Regions from separate parts of the Pseudomonas sp. CDFA 610 genome, predicted to be linked through region 2. Evidence: riboswitches for the same ligand, from Rfam matches in the RefSeq annotation. Region 2 holds a riboswitch; the other holds the start of a gene.
The links. A riboswitch is a leader RNA that binds a small molecule or an ion and turns the genes downstream of it on or off. The one in region 2 is predicted to bind manganese.
Positions count from the first base shown of each region.

Region 1: linked by a shared signal. The riboswitch ahead of mntP (manganese efflux pump MntP) and the one ahead of KDX39_RS07430 (TMEM165/GDT1 family protein) in region 2 are both predicted to bind manganese.

Region 1 is NZ_JAGTPM010000002.1:273,984-277,337, forward strand. Features, by position in the region: gene KDX39_RS04240 (DMT family transporter) at 87-983, shown strand; gene KDX39_RS04245 (DsbA family protein) at 1,057-1,602, opposite strand; gene KDX39_RS04250 (hypothetical protein) at 1,597-1,758, shown strand; yybP-ykoY riboswitch at 1,789-1,963, shown strand; gene mntP (manganese efflux pump MntP) at 1,968-2,534, shown strand; gene KDX39_RS04260 (NAD-glutamate dehydrogenase) at 2,643-3,354, opposite strand, start outside.
Region 2 is NZ_JAGTPM010000003.1:426,688-430,041, reverse strand. Features, by position in the region: gene KDX39_RS07440 (SOS response-associated peptidase) at 1-326, shown strand, start outside; gene KDX39_RS07435 (M48 family metallopeptidase) at 481-1,299, shown strand; gene KDX39_RS07430 (TMEM165/GDT1 family protein) at 1,359-1,943, opposite strand; yybP-ykoY riboswitch at 2,013-2,151, opposite strand; gene KDX39_RS07425 (class I SAM-dependent methyltransferase) at 2,190-3,188, opposite strand.

The DNA.
Region 1 (3,354 bases), on a different contig from region 2:
TATCCATGACGATTTTTTGATTGTATTGAGTCGCAACCCTACGATGCGCCCATCCACCCCGATTGAACAGCCTTGAGAAACCCCTCATGGAACAGACAGCGATTCCATCCCGCACGACCGCTCACACATCCCGCAGCGGATGGCTGAACGGCCTGATCGGCGTACTGATCTTCAGCGGCTCGCTGCCTGCGACACGACTGGCCGTGATGGCGTTCGATCCACTGTTCCTCACCTTCGCCCGTGCAACCATTGCTGCGACCCTGGCCATCGGCACGCTTGTGGCGCTCAGGGAAAGACGCCCGGCAAACAACCAGATTCTTTCCCTGAGTATCGTTGCACTGGGTGTGGTGCTGGGCTTTCCACTGCTGACCGCGCTGGCGCTGGAACACGTCACCTCGGCGCACTCCATCGTCTTCGTCGGCCTGCTGCCGCTGGCCACTGCCGTCTTCGCCGTGCTACGCGGCGGCGAACGGCCAAGTGGGGCTTTCTGGGCGTTCTCGCTACTGGGCAGCGCACTGGTGATGGGCTTTGCGTTGGCTCAGGGAATCAGTGCTTCAGTCATGGGAGACGCCCTGATGCTGCTGGCCATTCTCGTCTGCGGCCTGGGCTATGCAGAGGGTGCAAGGCTGTCGAGGACCCTGGGCGGCTGGCAGGTCATCTGCTGGGCTTTGGTCCTTGCCCTGCCCATCATGCTGCCACTGGCCATTGTCACCGCACCCTCCTCGCTTTCCGGGGTGTCAGTCTCGGCGTGGGCCAGCCTGTGTTACGTCTCCGTGTTCAGCATGCTGATCGGCTTCGTGTTCTGGTATCGCGGGCTGGCGCAGGGCGGCATTGCAGCGGTCGGCCAACTCCAGTTGTTACAACCCTTCTTCGGTCTGGCACTGGCGGCCACGCTGCTCGGTGAGCCTGTCAGCCTCGGGATGCTGGGTGTCACGGTTGCAGTGATCGGTTGTGTTGCAGGTGCCAGAAGGTTCTCCAGATAACGACCGCTTCTCACAAGGCGTGCCTGGGGGTGGCGATAAACTTTGAATCCGCCACGCCCGGCCGAAGGCGATCTCAACTCAACTGAAGCTGCGACAGCCACTGCTCGATGGTGTCACCGCTGCTCATTGCAGGCTGCACCAGGCCGTCGACCATAAAGGTCGGAGACACATGAATGCCGTTCTGCCGGGCGTACTTGCAGTGCCATTTGATGGTGTGCTCAAGCGCCGGTTGTGCGAAGGCTTCGGCCAGCCGAACACCGCTGTAACCTTCCAGTCGCGCGATGATGTCGTTGGGCGTCGCATCAAGGTTCGGACCGCCTGCGTGGTGCTCGAATTCGAACGCTTCACGGTGCGCCGCAACGGCTGCCATCACGGTCTTGGCGGTGTCCTTGCCACCTTCAAGGGTTGACGCCGCAAGGATGCACCGCACCACGACGCCTGAAAACATGTGCCAGGGCTGCGACTGGAGGCGAACCTTGACCGTCAGGCGGTCTTCACCGGCCTGCTCTAGAAGCGCGTCGATCTTGCCGAAGGCCTTGACGGAAAACGGGCAAGTGGGCTCAAGGAACACCTCAAGCGTACGGGGGCCATGGCCCCATGAAAGTGCGTCTGCATGCATGTGAACGTCTCTCTGCTGGTGGCTGAAGGGCTGCCGCGCCTGCGGCCTGTAGCCGGTCCGGATCACGACAGCGGATCCCTACCGCAACTGAACGTCCAGGATTCTGCCAGTTCCATGAAGCTTGCGCAGGGGCGAAAACAACTGGCGGGCGATTAATATCTTTTTCACATTCACGTGGCTATAGTGACCGCCCTTGTTGGGGAGTAGCCTGCTCCGGGCCTTTGGTCACGGAGCGTTTGCGTCAACATTCTCGGCAACATGCCGTGGCGCAAACACCTTCTGGTTGGCGAGACCAACGATGCATCCATGCCTAAGGTCGGGCGTGTGGCTGCGTCGTTGACTCATAGCCCGACTGGATGTTGACCGTGAATCCCATTTCCCTCATTTTTCTCGCCCTTGCGATGTCAACGGACGCTTTTGCGGCAGCGTTGGGCAAAGGTGCCAGTCTTGACAAACCTCGCTTTATCGAAGCCGTTCGAACAGGGCTGATCTTCGGTGTGATCGAAGCCATTACACCCGTCATTGGCTGGAGCATCGGGCAGGTTGCAACCCGCTTCGTGGAGAGCTGGGATCACTGGATCGCCTTTGTCCTGCTGCTGGTGCTGGGCCTGCACATGATTTACAACGGCCTGAAACAGGACGACGAAGAGCAGGAAAAACCCGGCCAGCATTCGTTTCTCATCCTCGCTGTCACGGCCTTTGCGACCAGCATCGATGCCCTGGCCGTGGGCGTAGGTCTGGCGTTCGTCGACGTCAATATCCTGGTCGCGGCGGCCGCGATTGGTCTGGCCACGACCGTGATGGTGACCATTGGTGTGATGCTGGGCCGTGCGCTGGGAACCGTCGTCGGCAAGCGCGCCGAAATTGTCGGTGGCGTGGTATTGATGCTGGTCGGCGCGACTATCCTCTACGAACACTTGTCTGCCGCATGACCGAATGAACCGGGCGGTAGACGGCACCCGGTTTCAAAACGTTTTTTCAGACCCCCAAAAAAAACCGCCTCATTCGAGGCGGTTTTTTGTCAGCGGCCGATCAACCCGTCACACGGTGATGGCCTGTCCGCTCATGGCCAGGTCCAGCAGCTCGCGGTTGGCGACGGCATACATGGCGTAATCGGTGCCGCTCGCGGCACGCAATTCGACCAGCATGGCGCGCCAGCGCTCGACCATGAGGGCGTGCTGTTCCAGCCACAGCGCCAGGCGCTCTTCCACGTCGGACGGACCGTCCGGCATTTGCAGAACCGATACGGTGATCGCCCGCTGCTGCCAGTCGATGTCGTCACGGAACGCTTCGCGGGCCAGAGCCTGCCAGTTGTTTTCCACCGGCAGGCTGCTGATCTGCTGCAGGTACCAGGTCACGTCCAGCGCACTGCCTACGGCGAAGTACACCTTGGCCACGTCGGCAGCATTCTGCCCGGTGACGTCGGAGGCTTCGATGATCGGCAGCAGCGTGTACAGGTGGGTGGTGCCCGCCACCATGCGCGCCAGCAATTCGGGCACACCGGCTTCGACATAAGCCTGATAACGCGCCTGCCACACTTCACGGGTCGGGCCTTCCAGCAACTCGTCGAGCTTGAGACCCAGTGCCGCGATGTGCGGACCGAAGTGCGCCACGTCACGACCCGCGTCCAGCTCGTTGCGACGGCTGCGCAGGAACCAGCGCGTGGCGCGACGGCCCAGACGCATCAGCTCATCCATCAGCGACAGCTGGATTTCTGCAGACACCTTGTAGTCCAGCGCTTCGATCTGACGG
Region 2 (3,354 bases):
GGCGCGGCACCTCACGCAAGCGCCCGTTCTGGCTCACGCCGGGCGAGGGCTCGGCATTGTTTTTTGCAGCGATCTGGGAAGCGTACCCGGTGCAGGGCCATACCTACCTGAGTGTCGCAGTGGTGACCCAGGCCGCCGCCACTCAGCGCCGTCCCTTGATTCTGGATGCCGAAGGACAGAAAGCCTGGCTGGCGTCCGATACGCCGCTTCCTGAACTGCAAGCCTTGCTGGCCGCGCCGCAGGTCCCGCTGCGTGAACGGCCACTGGCCAATCTGGTTAACGATCCGAAACTCAATGCGCCTGAGTGTCTGACGCCGCTGAGTTGATAAATGTGTATAAGCTGACACGCGCCTGATACACACCTGATATACCCAAGGAACCATTTACCCCTGCCATGTACCAACATGGCAATTGGCTGGTATCTGGCGCTGGACGTATTCACGTCCTAGGATGACCGCCTCACGAACAAGGAGATTCACCATGCGTCAGTCATTTGCCCTCTGTGCCTTGAGCGCTGCGTTACTGCTCGGCGGGTGTCAGGCCGTCAATACCACGACCGGTGATTCGGTAGGTGTCGAGCGCAAGCAGTACATGTTCAGCATGCTGTCCACGGATGAAGTGAACAAAATGTACGCCCAGTCCTACCAGCAGACGGTAGGCGAGGCGAGCAGCAAGGGCGTGCTGGACACCACCAGCTCAGACGCAAAGCGCGTCAATGCGATTGCCAAGCGACTGATTGCCCAGGCGCCGAAGCTGCGTCCCGACTCTGCCCAGTGGCAGTGGGAAGTGAACCTGATCAAGAGCGATGACCTGAACGCCAACTGCGGTCCTGGCGGCAAGATCATTTTCTTCACGGGCCTGATCGATACCCTGAAATTGACCGACGACGAAATTGCTGCGGTCATGGGGCATGAAATCGCCCATGCCTTGCGCGAGCATGGGCGTGAAGCGATGTCCAAGGCTTATGGTGTGGCAATGGCCAAACAGGGCGCTGGCGCTTTGCTCGGTCTGGGTCAGGACACCATGGCGCTCGCCGACACAGCGGTTAATTACAGCATGACCCTGCCCAACAGCCGCAGCAACGAAAACGAAGCGGATCTGCTGGGCCTGGAGTTGGCGGCGCGCGCCGGTTACAACCCCAACGCGGCCATCACCCTCTGGCAGAAAATGACCCAGAATGCGGGCGGTTCGCAGCCCGAGTTCATGAGTACTCACCCTGCTTCCGAGAACCGCATTGCCTCTCTGCAGGCTGCGATTCCCAAAGTGATGCCTCTGTATCAGAGCGCTCCCAAATCCTGATCGATCTCCATGGACGGCGCGTTGCCTGAGACTTGCAACGCGTCTGATCCAGTCAAACGTCAAATCCAGCCACTGACCTGCATAGCTTTGTAAACCGCGACCAGCGCCAGCACGAAGAAGGCACAGGCGGCCAGTCGGCGAATCATCGTGAGCGGAAGTTTGTCTGCTGCAAAATTACCCGCCAGCACCACCGGTACGTTGGCGATCAGCATGCCGACCGTGGTACCGATAATCACCAGCCAGAGATGCGAATACTGCGCCGCCAGCATGACGGTGGCGATCTGTGTCTTGTCGCCGATTTCAGCGATGAAGAAGGTGATGAGGGTGGTCATGAACGGGCCGAATTTACGTGCCGTGCTGGCTTCGTCATCGTCCATCTTGTCCGGAACCAGTGTCCAGAGCGCGGTGGCGGTGAAGCTTGCTGCCAGAATCCAGTGCAGGACTGCGTCAGAAAGGAAACTGCTGAACCATGCCCCTACTGCGCCGGCGGCCGCATGGTTGGCCAGGGTCGCGGCGACGATGCCGGCGATGATGGGCCAGGGTTTGCGAAAGCGTGCGGCGAGGATGAGCGCGAGCAATTGCGTCTTGTCACCAATCTCGGCGAGCGCAACAACGGCGGTAGGGATTAAGAGTGATTCCAGCATCAGGTTTCCTAAGGGGCGGGTCGACACGGCTATGACACGTACAGCCTTCCCGCCCCGGGTAAGGTGTTCGTGTCATAGGTCTTGTCAAACCACCGATCCGTCTGAGCGGATTCTGGGTCGCACGCACCATGGTCTGAGGACCAAGTATGTTGATACGTGCCGGACGAGCGTGAGGCTCGTGGGAGACTACTCCCCTAGGACGGAGCGGATTCTGCCCTTGCAGAATCCTTTCGGCAAGCTCTTATTTCAGGAACGTTTAGCGCTGTAGATCTTGAAACCGTTGCCTTGGGCACGGACTTCACAGGTGCCGACATGCTCTTCGATCAGCGGCTGATAGCGCAGGAAATTGTTCGCGACCAGACGCAGTTCGCCACCGGATTTCAGATGTTGGCGTGCTTTTCTCAGCAGGTTTTCGGTCGCCATGTAGTCGGTATGAACACCGACATGAAATGGCGGATTGCTCAGAATCGTGTTCAATCCCATAGGTGCAGCGTCGATTCCGTCACCGGTCAACACCTGTGCTTCAAGACCATTGGCTGCCAGCGTCAGACGCGAACTGGCCGCAGCGAAGGCGTCCACATCCAGCATCACCACATCGTTGTGCGGATAGCGACGCTTTACCGCCGCACCGAGAACGCCCGCGCCACAGCCGAAATCGAGCAGATTGCCGCTCGGGAGTTTGTCGATGTTTTCCAGAAGCAAAGCCGAGCCCCTATCCAGACGACCGTGGCTGAATACGCCAGGGAGACTGATGACGGCGAGCGGGCCATCCTGCAGATCAATCTGATAAGGCTTGGCGAGGCTTTCCAGGCTGACTGCCTGCGGGGCAGTTTCAACGGTGACCTGCCAGAGCTGACAGTGACGCGCGCTGTCCAGTTTGCGGGCCCGACCGAACGGGCTCAGTTGCCGGGCGGCGGCTTCGATACCGCCGCGTTTCTCGCCGACCAGAAACAGCTCGCGACCCTGAAGCCGTGAAGCCAGCGCGTTGAGCAGGTAGTCGGTCAGGTCGCGGGCCTTGGGCAGAAACAGCACGGCGGCGTCGAACGGCTCTTCCGGCGCCTCGACACCGAAGTGCGTGCGTCCGTCGAAGCGTGCATCCAATGCCGACTGATCTCCGGCGTGCCAGCACCAGCCACGGGCCTGCGGCAGCTTCCCGAGCAGGTCATCGGCAGGCAATCCGGCCAACAACAGCGAGCCCTGAAACAGCTCGGCCTGACGGAGTAATACTTCACTGCGCGGGTCCATGGAATGGCTCCTGAAAAAGCGCGCAGTTTAACAGGATTGGTGAGCGGGCATCCCGGAGAAAGGCGCAGGACCGGCAGCCTCCGACCCTTTTGTGCATGTAACGCAGAGCGTCACGGGCCGTATGCCCATGCCGCTCAGGATGCTTCGCGTCCCTGCACGGTGCGCC